Regions from separate parts of the Variovorax sp. OV084 genome, predicted to be linked through region 1. Evidence: predicted binding sites of a transcription regulator. Region 1 holds the regulator's gene; each other region holds the start of a gene.

Evidence for each region. Region 1 encodes LexA, which represses DNA repair genes until DNA is damaged. Its sites were predicted from a motif close to ACTGTATNNNNATACAGT; they were not measured.
Region 2: a site for LexA is predicted at 1,991-2,008, ahead of BMW87_RS14125 (ATP-dependent helicase). Genes of this name have one in related genera too.
Region 3: a site for LexA is predicted at 1,632-1,649, ahead of BMW87_RS18210 (PA0069 family radical SAM protein). Genes of this name have one in related genera too.
Region 4: a site for LexA is predicted at 1,969-1,986, ahead of recA (recombinase RecA). Genes of this name have one in related genera too.

What each region holds. Positions count from the first base shown of each region.
Region 1 covers NZ_FOII01000001.1:514,788-518,760, reverse strand. The annotation lists gene adk (adenylate kinase) at 1-377, shown strand, start outside; gene BMW87_RS02560 (asparaginase) at 426-1,391, opposite strand; gene lexA (transcriptional repressor LexA) at 1,465-2,148, shown strand; gene BMW87_RS02550 (hypothetical protein) at 2,287-2,652, shown strand; gene BMW87_RS02545 (D-2-hydroxyacid dehydrogenase family protein) at 2,743-3,750, shown strand; gene BMW87_RS02540 (MFS transporter) at 3,747-3,973, shown strand, end outside.
Region 2 covers NZ_FOII01000004.1:290,544-294,516, forward strand. The annotation lists gene BMW87_RS14115 (phosphoketolase family protein) at 1-686, opposite strand, end outside; gene corA (magnesium/cobalt transporter CorA) at 807-1,793, opposite strand; gene BMW87_RS14125 (ATP-dependent helicase) at 2,021-3,973, shown strand, end outside.
Region 3 covers NZ_FOII01000006.1:191,730-195,702, reverse strand. The annotation lists gene BMW87_RS18225 (SAM-dependent methyltransferase) at 1-432, opposite strand, end outside; gene BMW87_RS18220 (thiol-disulfide oxidoreductase DCC family protein) at 468-890, opposite strand; gene BMW87_RS18215 (GbsR/MarR family transcriptional regulator) at 951-1,553, opposite strand; gene BMW87_RS18210 (PA0069 family radical SAM protein) at 1,674-2,768, shown strand; gene BMW87_RS18205 (MarR family winged helix-turn-helix transcriptional regulator) at 2,765-3,319, opposite strand; gene BMW87_RS18200 (LysR family transcriptional regulator) at 3,631-3,973, shown strand, end outside.
Region 4 covers NZ_FOII01000003.1:235,701-239,673, reverse strand. The annotation lists gene BMW87_RS11205 (sensor histidine kinase) at 1-610, opposite strand, end outside; gene BMW87_RS11200 (response regulator transcription factor) at 666-1,337, opposite strand; gene BMW87_RS11195 (MarR family winged helix-turn-helix transcriptional regulator) at 1,401-1,886, opposite strand; gene recA (recombinase RecA) at 2,033-3,139, shown strand; gene recX (recombination regulator RecX) at 3,182-3,640, shown strand; gene BMW87_RS11180 (polyketide cyclase) at 3,624-3,973, shown strand, end outside.

The DNA of each region.
Region 1 (3,973 bases):
ACGCCATGAAGGCAGCCGGCGTCAAGCTCGACTACGTGCTCGAAATCGACGTGCCCTTCGGAGACATCATCGAACGCATGAGCGGCCGCCGCTCGCACCCGGCCTCGGGCCGCACCTACCACGTCAAGTTCAATCCGCCCAAGGTGGAAGGCAAGGACGACGTGACCGGTGAAGACCTGATCCAGCGCGAAGACGACAAGGAAGAAACCGTACGCAAGCGGCTCGACGTGTACAGCCAGCAGACACGCCCGCTGGTCGACTACTACTCCGCCTGGGCCAAGACCGACCCGGCCGCCGCGCCGAAGTACCGTGCCATCAAGGGCGTGGGCACGGTTGACGAGATCACGCAGCGTGCGCTGGCTGCACTGAGCAGCTGATCCTGATCTGATTTCCGAAACCGCCCCTTCAATGGGGCGGTTTTGTTTTCACCCCAGCAGTTCCAGCATCAGCGCGATGCGCGCCTTCACGGGCGTCAGCGCACCCGCATCGCGGAGCTGATCCCCGGCCTTCGGCAGGATGCGTCCATTCGCGCAGCGAGTAGCTCGAACCACCGCAACGCCCGCGTCCTGCGCCTTGAGCGCTGACGCTTCCAACGCATGGTGCAGGGTGCCGTTGCCGGTGGCGGCGAGCACCAGCCCGCGCACGGGCCCGGCAGCGCCGTGCTGCAGCAGGGCTTCGATCACAGCTCCGCTGGCGCCGGCATGGCTCATGACGATCTCGACGCGGGGCCACTGCACGCTGGTCGCCTCGAAGAGCTTCGACGCCTGCGACGCCGATCCCTCAGGCCACTCCCGGACACGGCGTACCTCTCCTTCCTCGACGTAGCCGACCGGCCCCGCATCACCTGAAGCAAAAGCATCGAGTCGGTAGGTGTGCACTTTCTGGATGTCGATGCCGCTGTGGATTGCGCCGGCGCACACCACGGTCACGCCCCGTGCGCCTTCCGTCGCGGCAACGCTGATGGCGTCGCGCACGTTCTGCGGTCCATCGGGCGCCAGTGCGGTGGCCGGGCGCATCGCGCAGGTGAGCACCACGGGCTTGGACGGAGCCAGCACCGAGTGCAGGAAGAACGCCGTCTCTTCGAGCGTGTCGGTGCCATGCGTGATCACCACACCCGCCACGTCGGCCTGCGCCAACCAGTGCGCACAGCGTCGGGCCAACTGCTGCCAGATGTCGAACGACATGTCCTTGCTGTCGACCTGCGCCACCTGCTCTGCCTCCAGAGCGACGCCCTCGGGCGCCTCGATCCCGCCCAGCAGGTCGGCCACGCCCACCTGCCCGGCGGTGTAGCCGATGTTGTCGCCGCTGCTGGCGGCCCGGCCGGCAATGGTGCCGCCGGTGCCCAAAACCACCACACGACGGCGCACTTCAGGCGAAGAGGAATTGACCATGGCTTGTCAACTTTTAAAAACTGGTTAAAAATACAGGTACTGGATATCTAGCCAGTGCCGCAAGGAACCACATATGCAGTTCGCCGTGAAGCTTACAGCCCGCCAGCAGCAGATCCTGGATCTCATCCAGAGCGCCATCGCACGCACCGGTGCGCCACCCACGCGCGCCGAAATCGCCAATGAGCTCGGGTTCAAGTCGGCCAACGCCGCCGAAGAGCACCTGCAGGCACTAGCCCGCAAGGGCGTCATCGAGCTGGTCAGCGGCACCTCCCGCGGCATCCGCCTCAAGGGCGACGCCCTGCGCTCTCTCAATGAAACGCGCCACCGCGAGGGCGGCCAGTTCTCGCTCTCGCTGCCCGGCATGGCCCAACTGGCGTTGCCGCTCATCGGTCGCGTCGCAGCCGGCTCCCCCATCCTCGCGCAAGAGCACGTCGACCAGACCTACTACGTCGAGAACACGTTGTTCCAGCGCCAGCCCGACTACCTGCTCAAGGTGCGCGGCATGTCGATGCGCGACGCCGGCATCATGGATGGCGACCTTCTCGCGGTGCAAGCCACCAAGGAAGCGCGCAACGGCCAGATCGTGGTCGCGCGCCTGGGTGACGAAGTGACCGTCAAGCGCCTGAAGCGCAACAAGCAGGTCATCGAGCTGCACGCCGAGAACCCCGACTACCCGACCATCATCGTCCAGCCCGGCGAGCCGTTCGAAATCGAAGGCCTCGCAGTGGGGCTCATCCGCAACACCATGCTGATGTAGGCCTCACGGCCTGCTTTCCGCAGCACCCCATCCGGCAGCAACAGGTGGCGGGCGTATGGCGAAGAGTCGCCATCACCCTGTCGCGGCCGATTCAAGAAATCCTGCCTGTGTTCAACCTCATACTTTTTTGGAGTTCACATGGGAATCGCCCTCCTCGCCATCGCTGATTTCTGGATGCCGCTGCAATCGCTGGCCAACCGCCTGATGCCGGCACGCCGCCCTCACCGCAGGGATCACCTCGACGCAGCTGAAACCTCGGCCGGATTGCGCTATGTGGCAGTACGCCCCGCCTGCACTGCCCGCTCCAGCGGCACTGCAACGCCCACAGCACCGGCGCGCCCGTTGCGCGTGGTCCGCGTGGTCGACGGCAAGGGCCAGCAGCACAGCAACCGCGTCGTGATCTCTGGCCGCATGGCCGACGTCTGCGCCGAACTCGACCGGCTGGCAGCACTCGAAACCGCCGAAACCATGGCCACGGCCCCGCGCTCGACACGCCTGCATTGAGCCCGAACACCCCTGCGAGCGGCTGTGGGGGCGGGTATCCAAACGTTCACGGGCACGACATTCCAATGCTGCGAGGCACAATGGCACGCCATGAACATTGTGATCCTCGACGATTACCAGGACGCCGTGCGCAAATTGCGCTGCGCCGCCAAGCTGGACGCGTACGCGGCCAAGGTCTACACCAACACGGTGAAGGGCATCGGGCAACTATCGGTCCGCCTCAAGGATGCCGACGTGATCGTGCTGATCCGCGAGCGCACCCATATCTCGCGCCAGCTGATCGAGAAGCTACCCAAGCTCAAGCTCATCTCGCAGACCGGGCGCGTCGCCGGGCATATCGACGTCGCAGCCTGCACCGAGCGCGGCGTGGCGGTGGCGGAAGGCTCGGGCTCTCCGCAGGCGCCTGCGGAGCTCACCTGGGCGCTCATCATGGCTGCCATGCGCCGGCTGCCCCAGTACATCAGCAACCTCAAGCACGGTGCTTGGCAACAGTCAGGCCTCAAGTCGGCCTCGATGCCGCCCAACTTCGGGCTCGGCTCGGTACTCAAGGGCAAGACGCTGTGCATCTGGGGCTATGGCCGCATCGGCCAGCTGGTCGCGCGCTATGGGCAGGCCTTCGGAATGCAGGTCGTGATCTGGGGCCGTGAAGCCAGCTGCGCCAAGGCCCGTTCCGACGGCTTCCAGGTCGCGCAGAACCGCCACGAGTTCTTCGCCGCTGCAGACGTGCTGTCGGTGCATCTGCGGCTCAACGAAGAAACCAACGGCCTCATCACGCTGGAAGACCTCTCGCGCATGAAGCCGACGGCGCTTTTCGTCAACACCTCGCGCGCCGAACTGGTCGAAGCCGACGCCCTGCTCGCCGCACTCAACCGCGGCCGCCCCGGGCTGGCCGCCATCGACGTGTTCGAGAGCGAACCGCCGTTGCAAGGCCACGCGCTGCTGCGCCTCGAGAACTGCATCTGCACGCCGCACATCGGCTACGTCGAGCAGGAAAGCTACGAGAGCTATTTCGGGCAGGCCTTCGACAACGTCGTGAGCTACATCAACGGCAACCCCACGAACATCGTGAATCCCGGCGCGCTGCAGGTCCGCCGGTGAGGCGGCCAGCGCCACAGGGTGCGCTCTGGGCGTTGCTCGTTGGCAATTTCGTGATCGGCACGGGCGTGATGGTGGTGCCCGGCACGCTCAATGAAATCAGCGCATCGCTCTCGGTCACGGTCGCCACCGCGGGGCAACTGATCACTGCCGCCGCCGCGGTGATGTGCATCGGCGCTCCGTTGCTGGCCGCCGCGGTCGCGGGCTGGGACCGTCGGCAGCTGCT
Region 2 (3,973 bases), on a different contig from region 1:
CGCATCAGCTGCGTGAGCTGCTCGTCGCCGACTCGCGCGAGCACGGTTGGGCCGGCGATCTTGTAGCCGTTGAGATGCAGGATCGGCAGCACCGCGCCGTCGCGCGCGGGGTTGAGGAACTTGTTGGAATGCCAGCTGGCCGCGAGCGCGCCGGTTTCGGCCTCGCCGTCGCCGATGACGCAGCAGGCCAGCAGCTCGGGGTTGTCGAACACCGCGCCGTACGCATGCAGCAGCGAATAGCCGAGCTCGCCGCCCTCATGGATCGACCCCGGCGTTTCCGGCGACACATGGCTCGGGATGCCGCCCGGAAACGAGAACTGCGTGAACAGCCGCTTCAGGCCTTCGGTGTCGCGCGAGATGTGCGGGTAGACCTCGGTGTAGGTGCCTTCGAGGTAGGTGCTGGCCACCACGCCCGGCCCGCCGTGGCCGGGGCCGGCGATGAAGATGGCATCGAGGTCGCGCGCGTTGATGGCGCGGTTCATGTGGGCGTAGATGAAGTTGAGCCCCGGCGTGGTTCCCCAGTGCCCGAGCAGGCGCGGCTTGATGTGCTCGAGGGCCAGCGGCTCCCGCAGCAGCGGGTTGCCCATCAGGTAGATCTGCCCCGCGGACAGGTAGTTGGCGGCGCGCCACCAGGCGTCGAGCAACGCGAAGCGCGCGGGGATGGCAGGGGAGGGGGAATGTGGCATGGGGACGGCTCCGATGGACCGAAGCGGCGCCGGCCATCGGACCATCATGCGGCGCGCATGCGCACCGCCCTGTCAGGAAAGCGCCCGTGAGGCTGCGCGCGCCGGCGCGCCCCGCTCAGGCTACTTGAGCCAGCCGCGCCGGCGGAAGTACCACATCGGCACCAGCGCGCTGGCCGCCATCAGCACGATGGCATACGGATAGCCCATGGCCCAGTCGAGCTCCGGCATGAACTTGAAGTTCATGCCGTAGATGCTGGCGATCAGCGTGGGCGGCAGCAGCGCGACGCTGGCCACCGAGAAGATCTTGATGGTCTTGTTCTGGTTGATGTTGATGAAACCGACGGTCGCATCCATCAGGAAGTTGATCTTGTCGAAGAGGAAGGCCGTGTGGTTGTCGAGCGACTCGATGTCGCGCAGGATCTGCCGGGCTTCCTCGAACTGCTCGGCGTTGAGCATCTTGCTGCGCATCATGAAGCTGACCGCGCGGCGCGTGTCCATCACGTTGCGGCGGATGCGGCCGTTCAAGTCTTCCTGCCGCGCGATGGCGCCGAGCACTTCGCCGGCCAGCTCGTCGCTGACATTGCCCGAGAGCACCTTCTTGCCGGCCACTTCGAGCTCGTCGTAGATGTTCTCCAGCGTGTCGGCCGAGTATTCGGCGTCGGCGTCGAAGAGCTTGAGCATCACTTCCTTGGCGTCTTCGATCAGCCCCGGTGCGCGGCGCGCACGCATGCGCAGCAGGCGGAACACGGGCACGTCTTCGTCGTGGATCGAGAACAGCACGCCGCGACTGCGCAGGTCGGTGTTGTGCTGGTTGAGGATGAAGGCCACCCGCACGGTGCGCGGGTCTTCGTCGTCGTCGATCAAGAAGTCGGAGCGGATGTGCAGCTCGCCGTTGTCTTCTTCGTAGAAGCGGGCCGACTCCTCGATGTCCTCGTCCATCGCGTCTTCGGGAATGGACAGGCCGTAGTACTGCTTGATCCAGCGCTTTTCTTCGAGCGTGGGCGACTCGAGGTCGACCCAGATCGGCTGGAACTTGGAGAGCTCTTCGAGCGCCTCGATTTCTTCCTGAACGAGGCGGCCGTTGGCGAGCGTGAAGATGTTGAGCATTGGCTCACTCCCGGGAATGACTGAACGATGGGCGAGGGAGGGGCGCTTTCAATTCCCGGGCCCGACGTGCGCTAAGAAAAACGCGTCAGTGAAAGGGAGTTGAAAGCTGCCGAGACGGGGCGGTTTCCATTGGGAAGAATCTCCGGTTGCAGCGAGGCGCGATTATGTCACCGGCCACATGGCAGCACGGTGGCTGGACTGGACGGGCATACAGTAAAGTCGTGCCCATGCAGACCGCTGCGCTCCCCGTTTTTTCCGCTGCCGCGAAGACCCAGGCCGAGCGCCTGGCCGCCGCGTTGGCCACGCTCAACGACGCGCAGCGCGCGGCGGTCGAACATGGGGTGGGAGCAGCCATTGCCGAGCGTGACGATCGGCCACTGCTCGTGATCGCCGGCGCAGGTTCGGGCAAGACCAGCACGCTGGCGCACCGTGTCGCACACCTCATTGCCGGCGGTGTCGATCCGCAGCGCCTGCTGCTGCTGACCTTCTCGCGCCGTGCCGCGCAGGAGATGGAGCGCCGCGCAGGCCAGGTGCTGGCACGCGTGCTCGGCCTGAAGTCCGAAGCCCCGCCCGCGCTGCCTTGGGCCGGCACCTTCCACGGCATTGGCGCGCGGCTGTTGCGCGAGTACGCGCCGCAGATCGGGCTCGACGAGAACTTCACCATCCACGACCGCGGCGATGCCGAAGACCTGATGGGGCTGATGCGCCACGAGCTGGGCCTGTCTTCCACCGTCAATCGTTTTCCGCGCAAGGGCACCTGCCTGTCGATCTACTCGCGCTGCGTGAACACGCGCGCGCCGCTGGCCGATGTGCTGAAGGAGGCCTTTCCCTGGTGCGGCGAATGGGAGGCCGAACTGAAGAAGCTGTTCGGCGCCTACGTAGAGGCCAAGCAGCGGCAGAACGTGCTCGACTACGACGACCTGCTGCTCTACTGGGCCGAGATGGCCGCCGAGCCCGCGCTGGCTGCGCACATCGGTGAGCGCTTCGACCACGTGCTGGTCGACGAGTACCAGGACACCAATCTGCTGCAGGCTTCGATCCTGCTCGCGATCAAGCCCGACGGGCGCGGTGTGACAGTGGTGGGCGATGACGCGCAGTCGATCTATTCCTTTCGCGGCGCGACGGTGCGCAACATCCTCGACTTTCCGTCGCAGTTCACGCAGGCCGCGCGCGTGGTCACGCTGGAGCGCAACTACCGTTCGACGCAACCGATCCTCGATGTCTCGAACCGCGTGATCGCGCATGCGGCCGAGCGGCATGCCAAGACGCTGTGGACCGACAAGCCCTCGGCCGGCAAGCCGCTGCTGGTGCTCGTGCCCGACGAAGCGGGGCAGGCGCGCTGGGTGGCCGACAAGGTGCTGGCGCACCGCGAGGGCGGGCTCGCGCTGAAGTCGCAGGCGGTGCTGTTCCGCACTTCGACGCACAGCGCGGCGCTCGAACTCGAACTGGCGCGGCGCAACATCCCGTTCGTGAAGTTCGGCGGGCTCAAGTTTCTCGAGGCTTCGCACGTGAAGGACCTGCTCGCGGTGCTGCGCTTTGCGCAGAACCCGCGCGGTCGCATGGCGGGCTTTCGCGTGACGCAGCTGATCCCGGGCATCGGCCCTGTCACGGGCGCGCGCCTGCTCGATGCGATGGACCAGGCGGCCGACCCCGCTGCGGCGGTGCGCGACTTCGTGCCGCCTTCCGCGGCACGCGCGCAGTGGGCCGACTTTGCCGAGGCCTACGCCGCCTTGCGCGCACCCGCGCTGAAGTGGCCGGCCGATGTCGAGCTGGCAATGGACTGGTATCTGCCGCACCTTGAGCGGCTGTACGAAGACACCTCCGGCGTGCGGCGCGCAGACGTGGAGCAACTGGCGCGGCTCGCGGCCGGATATGCCTCGCGCGAACGCTTCCTCACCGAACTCACGCTCGACCCGCCCGAAGCCACCAGTGACCGTCCGGGCCCGCCGCTGCTCGACGAGGACTACCTGATCCTCTCGACCATCCATTCGGCCAAGGGGCAGGAGTGGAATTCGGTGCACGTGCTCAACGTGGTCGACGGCTGCCTGCCGGCCGACGTAGCGCAGAGCGCGCACGAGCTGGAAGAAGAGCGCCGGCTGCTGTACGTGGCAATGACCCGGGCGCGCGACCACCTGCACCTGCTGATACCGCAGCGCTTCCACATCACGCAGCAAGCGGCG
Region 3 (3,973 bases), on a different contig from region 1:
GTCGGCCACGCCAGCAGCGGCGTCGAGCTTCGCGGCGATGCGGTTCTGCACGGCGACGTTGGTCACGGTGATGGCGTAGAGCGACGGATCGTCGCCGACCAGCGTGCGCGCGGTGGCGCCGGCGCCGCAACCCATGTCGATCACGCAGCGGCGGTGCGCGGTGCCGGGCTGTGCGTCGCCGAGCTGCAGCGCACGGCCGACCGCGCGGTTCATCTCCACCAGCATGCCTTCGCGCCGCAGCGGGTTCAGGCCCGCGCGCCAGAAGCCGAAGTGCATGTTGTAGCTGGGGCTCCAGGCGCTGTAGTCGATCGCTACTTCGGTGAAGTAGTCCTGCGTGTCCTCGGTCGTGATGGGCGCGCTGGCGTGGCTTGCCGGGGTGCGCAGGGGCGTTTCGTGCGGCACGCGGAAGTCGGGCTGGAAGACGGTGGGCATGGCGATTCCCTCGGTGGTTGCTTGTTCGTTGGTTCTCAGAGGCGGCAGTTGCCGTCGTCGCAGGAAGGCGCGACGCGCCCGGCCAGCCTTGCGGCCAGCCAGCGCGGAATGCGGTAGCGGTTGCGCGCCAGCAGTGCATAGGCGCGGTCGGCCAGCGGCGCGACGATCGGCAGGTCGAGCAGGAAGCTGCCGCTCGACAAGCCGACCGCTGTGCGGCAGATGCGGATCGCGGGCACGCCGATGAACACCCGGCCTTCGGCGTCCGACACATGGATGGCCGCCATCAGCGCGTCGCGCGGAGCAGGGCCGCTGCTGAATGCTACTGGCGAGCAGTCGACCAGTTGCAGCCGCCCCCCCGCATCGCGCGCCTTGAGGCTGCCCATTTCGGCCGAGCAGATCGCGCAGCTTGCGTCGAAGTAGATCGTGAGCGGGTAGGCAGGAAGGGCGGTGTGGCTCATGTTGTTTTTGGTTCTCGATATTTCTGTCAAAACAGAAATTGAAGGGCAAAAAAAGGGGGCTCAGATCATCGGCAGGCTGGCATGGTGCGCGTCCGGGTCTTCGTCCTTGCCGCCCTTGCCGCCCTTGCCGGTCGCAGCGGTATCGCCGCGCACGAACCTCTGCACGCTCGCGCCCAGCGTCATCACCTTGTCGAGCGTGCCGGGCGACAGCCGCAGCATTTCGTCGGCCCAGGTGGCGAGCTTGTCCATGAGTTCCATGGTGGAGCGGATGCGGTCCTGTGCATCGGCCGGTTCTTTCTGGAAGTCGGGGCTGGAGACCAGCTCGCGCAGCACGCGGACGGTGGGGTCGAATTCGCGTTCCTTGCGTTCGCGCACGACGGTGCGGAACAGCTCCCACACGTCGACGCTGGTCTCGAAATAGTCGCGCCGGTCGCCCAGCGTGTGGGTTACGCGCACGAGATTCCAGGCCTGCAGCTCCTTCAGGCTGTTGCTGATGTTGGAGCGGGCGACGCCGAGCGTGTCGCACAGCTCCTCGGCGTTCATCGGCTTGCCGTGTGCGAAGAGCAGGGCGTGGATCTGCGAGACGGTGCGGTTGACGCCCCACATGGAGCCCATTTCGCCCCAGTGCAGGACGAACTTGCGTTGAATGTCGGTGAGTTCCATGGCGTCGAGTTTAGGATTTATGAAATTTCTGTCAATAGAGAAATTGAAAAACTGGCGACAACAGTGAATCAGTGGAATACTGTATGAATAAACAGTAAATCCAGCCTCGAAGGAGTTGCCATGCCAGCTGCCCGGATCCCCATTCATGCCATCAAGGGCCGCGGCGCGGCCACGCATATCGCGCATCGTTTCTCGAAGGACGAGCGCAACGCCTTCGACGACGGCTGGGGCACGCTCGAAGAAGGCGTGGCCGAGGCCGATGAGCTCCAGCCCATTGCCACCGAGGTGCGCTTCGAGGACGTGAAGTCGGTGCTCAACGGGAACGACTCGCCCGACATCTACTTCGACCGATCGCTCAATCCGTACCGCGGTTGCGAACATGGCTGCATCTACTGCTTCGCCCGGCCCACGCACAGCTACCTGAATCTCTCGCCCGGACTCGACTTCGAGACCAAGCTCATCGCCAAGCGCAACATCGTCGAGGTGCTGCGCACCGAGCTCGGGCGCAAGAGTTACAAACCCAGCTACATCGCCGTCGGCACCGCCACCGACTGCTACCAGCCCATCGAGCGCGATCTTCGGCTCACGCGTTCGATCATCGAGTTGTTGCAGGAAACGCGGCATCCGTTCGCGCTGGTGACCAAGTCGAGCGCCATCGAGCGCGACCTCGACCTGATCGCGCCCATGGCGGCCGACCACCTGGTGGCCGTATACGTGACCGTGACCACGCTCGACGGCGAACTCGCCCGCAAGCTGGAGCCGCGCGCCGCCGCGCCGCATCGCCGGCTGCGCACCATCCGCACGCTGACCGATGCCGGCGTGCCGGTCGGCGTGAGCGTGGCGCCGCAGATTCCCTTCGTCACCGAAGACATGGAGCAGGTGCTCGAAGCCGCGTGGGAGGCCGGCGCGCGCAGCGCCTTCTACACGGTGGTGCGGCTGCCGTGGGAGGTGGCGCCGCTCTTCAAGGAATGGCTGATGCTGCACTACCCGCAGCGCGCCGACCGCATCATGGCGCGCATCCACGAGATGCGCGGCGGCAAGGACTACGACGCCGACTTCGCCACGCGCATGAAGGGCTCGGGCCTGTGGGCCGACCTGATCCACCAGCGCTTCGAGAAGGCCACGAACCGTCTCGGCTACAACCGCGAGCGCATTCCGCTGGATGTCACCGCGTTCCGGCCGCCTGGGGCTGCGGGGCAGGGCAACTTGTTCTAGCCGTACTCAGGCGCGCACTCGGGCCATCGATGGCGCGTGCCGCCCGAGCGGCGGTCGGCTTTTTCGGGGACCACGCCCAGCGCGCTCAGTTCCCTGCCGCGCAATTCGAGCCGGTGCAGGCACTCGAGAAAGATGTCGAGGTGCTCCGCGTCGATGCCGTCGAGAAGATCCATGTTGAGGCGGGCGACCCGCGGAAACAGCGCGTCGCAGAGCTCGCGGCCGGTGGAGCTCAGGCGCACGTGCACTTCGCGGCCGTCCTGCGCATCCTGGCGCCGCTCCACCAGTTTCTTCTCGCTGAGGCTGCGCAGGCCGCGCGAAGTGCGCACACGGTCCAGCTGCAGGCGCTCGGCAAATGCGGAGGAGGTGATCTCGCCGATCTGCGCGAGCATGCCGATCATTCCCCACTCGCGATGCGTGATGCCGAAGCCGCCCTCGACCAGGCGGGTTGCCATGCCGCTGCAGGCACGAACCGCGCGCGACAGCCGGTACAGGAGCAGGTCGTCCAGGGAGCGCGGATCGCGCAAGGCATCTGCATTGGGAAAAGCTTGCATGCGAGTCGGAAATGAAGAACTGTGGCCAAGCCGCTTTGGCGGCAAGTGATTGATTAGATTAACTATTGACTGCCTGTTTATAACAAAGCAACAAAGGATAAATAGTGCCGGAGTAAGTATTGATATGCAGGTTTTTTTGAACACTCGTCAAGGTCAATTGGTCAGCTTCTGCTCAGTGTCGATGTAATCGTGCCTGTGCCGAATGGCACCGTGTGATTGCATTTCAGTTATCGATCGATAGCAATTGAGAAATTGAAAAATCCGAACGCTGCGAGCGAATTGTATTTCCGCCATTCACAGAAAGAATATCCGTGCTCGACCTGAACGAAGTCGCAATGTTCGTGCAAGTTGCGCGCCTCGGCAGCTTTGCCGAGGCCGCGCGGCAGCTGCGCATGCCATCGGCAACGGTGAGCCGGCGCATCCAGCAGCTCGAGGCGCGCCTGGGCACCCGGCTGATGCAGCGCTCCACCCGCAAGCTGACGCTGACGAGCGCGGGCCAGACCTTTCATGAGCGATGCGGCCCGGCGGTCGAGGAACTGATCGAAGCCGGTCAATCGCACGTCGCGGATAGCCAGGAGCCGAGCGGCGTGATCCGGGTGGCCGCCTCGGCCAGCTTCTTCGAATACTTCGAAATGGAATGGGTGTCGGCCTTTC
Region 4 (3,973 bases), on a different contig from region 1:
TACGCGCCTCCACCACCGACAGCGGCTTGATGCCGCGCACCAGCGCCAGCCAGATCAGCAGCACTGCCAGCGGCAGGATGGCGAACTGCGGCAGCAGCACGCCCTTGATGATCTCGGCCGCGAGCACCGACTGCTTCTCGCGCGTCTCGGCCAGCTGCAGCAGCGTGGGCGGCACGTCGTCGGTGCCGCTGGCGATCCACATCGAGGCCACGCGCACTTCCTTGCCATGCAGGGCGCTGTTGTGCAGGAACACCTGGCCGGCCGGCAGCGGCTCGTCGAGGCCGGGCATCGGAATGTCGCGCTCGCCGCTCAGCAGCGTGTCGTGGCCGTCGAGCAGCTGGTAGTACACATGGCCGGCGTCGTCGGCCCGCAAGATCTCGCGCGCCGATTGCGACAGCACGAACTGCGTATGCCCTTCCTTCACCGTCACCAGCTCGGCCAGAGCCTTCACGTTGTGTTCGAGCGCGCGGTCGAAGGGCGCGTTGGCAATGCCCTGCGCCACCAGCCATGTGACGCCGATGCTCACCGGCACCAGCAGCAGCAGCGGCGTGAGCATCCAGTCGAGGATCTCGCCGAAAAGCGAGCGCTGCGCGCGCTGAAAGAGCTTCATCGCGCCGAGTCCTCCGGCGTGCCGCCGCTCGCGCGTGGCGGCTGCCGCGTCGTCGTCACTGGATCTTTTCGAGGCAGTAGCCCAGCCCGCGCACCGTCGCGATGCGCACCGGCCCCTTCTCGATCTTCTTGCGCAAGCGGTGGATGTAGACCTCGATGGCGTTGAGGCTCACCTCCTCGCCCCATTCGCACAGGCGGTCGACCAGCTGGTCCTTGCTCACCAGCCGGCCGGCGCGTTGCAGCAGCACTTCGAGCAGCCCTAGTTCGCGCGCCGACAGCTCGATCATCTTGCCGTCGATGGTGGCGACGCGGCCGGCCTGGTCGTACACCAGCGGGCCGTGGCGGATCGCGTTGCTGGTGGTGCCCATGCCGCGCCGCGTGAGAGCGCGCACGCGCGCTTCGAGCTCCTGCAGGCTGAAGGGCTTGGCCATGTAGTCGTCGGCGCCGTGGTCCAGGCCCTTGACGCGTTCCTCGACGCTGTCGGCCGCGGTGAGCACCAGCACCGGCAGCTGCGAGCCGCGCGCGCGCAGGCGCTTGAGGATCTCGATGCCGTGCAGGCTGGGCAGCCCAAGGTCGAGGATCAGCAGGTCGAACTCGTCGTGTGTCATGAGCGCGGTGTCGGCCTGCGAGCCGTTCGCCACGTGGTCGACCGCCGCGCCCGAGGTGCGCAGGCTGCGCAGCAGGGCATCGGCCAGCACCTGGTCGTCTTCGGCAATCAGAATCCGCATGCGTCACCTCCGGCCTGTTCGAGCGCCAAACCGGCGCCGTTCACATTTGTCTCTGGGGCGAGTCTAGCCCGCTGTGTAGGCTTCCAGTCCGATGGTTACCACGGTGGCGATCTCGTCGCCGACGCTGCTTCGGAACTCGCTCTCGGCCTGCGTCACCGCGCTGCGGAAGGCGTCGAGCCAGGCCAGCCCGTCGGCGGTGAAGAGCACGCGCCGCGCCCGCGCATCGAGCGGATCGGGCCCGCGCGTGACCAGCCCCCAGGCTTCGCACTGGTCGACCAGCGCCCCCATTGCCTGCTTGGTCATGCCCGCGCGCTCGGCCAGTTCCGTGAGGCGCGAGCCCTCGCGCGCCAGGTGCCGCGTGATGTGGATGTGCGCCGCGCTCACCTGCGCGCGCGCCGCGAGGTTCGACAGCGCCAGCGGCACGTCGACGTCGTGCGCCATCAACTCCAGCACGCGCTCGTCGAAGCGACGCATGGCGTGGCCGAGCAGGCGGCCCAGGTGGGTCTGGCGCCAGGCATCGGGGTCGGTCGGGAAAGCGGCTTCTGCCATGGCGGCAAATGGTAAAGCAAACTGACCAAAAAATGGGTTTACGCCAACCCATCAGCCCCTACACTACTGTTCAAGCATCCAGCCTGTAGTTAAAAGCAGATCGGATGAAACCCAACACAAACCGTTGATTTTCAAGGAGTTTCCACATGGACGCAGTCGTCAAGGGCGCAAGCATCTCGGTCGCCAACAGTGAAAAAGCCAAGGCGCTGCAAGCCGCGCTGGCCCAGATCGAAAAGCAGTTCGGCAAGGGCACGATCATGCGGCTCGGCGAAGGCGAGGCGCTCGAAGACATCCAGGTGGTTTCCACCGGCTCGCTGGGCCTGGACATCGCGCTGGGCGTCGGCGGCCTGCCGCGCGGCCGCGTGATCGAAATCTACGGCCCGGAATCGTCGGGCAAGACCACGCTCACGCTGCAAGTCATTGCCGCCATGCAGAAGCAGGCCGGCACCTGCGCCTTCGTCGACGCCGAGCACGCCCTCGACGTGCAATACGCCCAGAAGCTCGGCGTGAACCTGTCCGACCTGCTGATCAGCCAGCCCGACACCGGCGAGCAGGCCCTTGAAATCGTCGACTCGCTGGTGCGCTCCGGCGCCGTCGACCTGATCGTCATCGACTCGGTCGCCGCGCTCACGCCCAAGGCTGAAATCGAAGGCGAAATGGGCGACTCGCTGCCCGGCCTGCAGGCCCGCCTGATGAGCCAGGCGCTGCGCAAGCTCACGGCCACGATCAAGAAGACCAACTGCATGGTCATCTTCATCAACCAGATCCGCATGAAGATCGGCGTGATGTTCGGCTCGCCCGAAACCACTACCGGCGGCAACGCGCTGAAGTTCTACGCCTCGGTGCGCCTGGACATCCGCCGCATCGGCACCATCAAGAAGGGCGACGAGGCCATCGGCAACGAAACCAAGGTGAAGGTGGTGAAGAACAAGGTCTCGCCCCCGTTCAAGACGGCGGAGTTCGACATCCTGTTCGGCGAAGGCATCAGCCGCGAAGGCGAGATCATCGACATGGGCGTGACCGCCAAGATCGTCGACAAGTCGGGCGCCTGGTACGCCTACAACGGCGAGAAGATCGGCCAGGGCCGCGACAACGCCCGCGAGTTCCTGCGCGAGAACCCCGAGCTGTCGCGCGAGATCGAGAACAAGGTGCGCGAGTCGCTGGGCATCCCGCTGCTGGCCGCCGATGCCGGCGCTACGCCCGAGAAGCCGCAGAAGGCTGCCAAGGCCGAGAAGGCCGACAAGGGCGAATAAGCCAGAGCGCGGCTCCCCGGGGGCCGCGCGAGCGACCCCCGAATGGCATTCAACGCCCCGTCCCTCAAAGGCCGCGCACTGCGCCTGCTGAGCCAGCGCGAACATTCGCGCGCGGAGCTGGAGCGCAAGCTGGCAAAGCATGAAGAAGAGCCCGGCACGCTGGCAAAGGCGCTCGACGAGCTGGCAGCGAAAGACTTCATCAGCGAGCCGCGCGTGGTGGCCTCTGTACTCAACCAGCGCGCTGCCCGCTCGGGCGCGCTGCGGGTAAAGCAGGAGCTGCAGGCCAAGGGCATCGCGCCCGAGGCCATCGCCGAAGCGATAGCTGGGCTGCAGGAAACAGAAGTCGAACGCGCCACGGCCCTGTGGCGCCACCGCTTCGACGCGCCGCCCGCTGACGCGAAGGAGCGGGCCAAGCAGATGCGATTCCTGATGGCGCGCGGTTTTTCGGGCGCCGTCGTGTCCAAGGTACTCAGGAGCGATTTCGATGAAACCGACGAATGAAGACCACGCCGCGCAGTCCCGCGTCATCACTCAGCGCGTGCAGTGCGAATGGCGCCGCGCCTATGTGCTGGCGGCAGATCCGAAGCGCTTGCCCGACTGGGCCAGCGGCCTCGCCAAGAGCGCGCTGGTGCCGCATGGCGACCACTGGATCGTGCGCACACCCGAGAGCGGCGAGGCCCGCATGCGCTTCGCGCCGCGCAACGATCTCGGCGTGCTCGACCACTGGGTCGCGCCCGAAGGCGTGCCCGAGGTCTACCTGCCGTTTCGCGTGATCGGCGTTGCGCCGGACGCCTGCGAGCTGCAGTTCACGCTGCTGCGCCAGCCGCACATGGA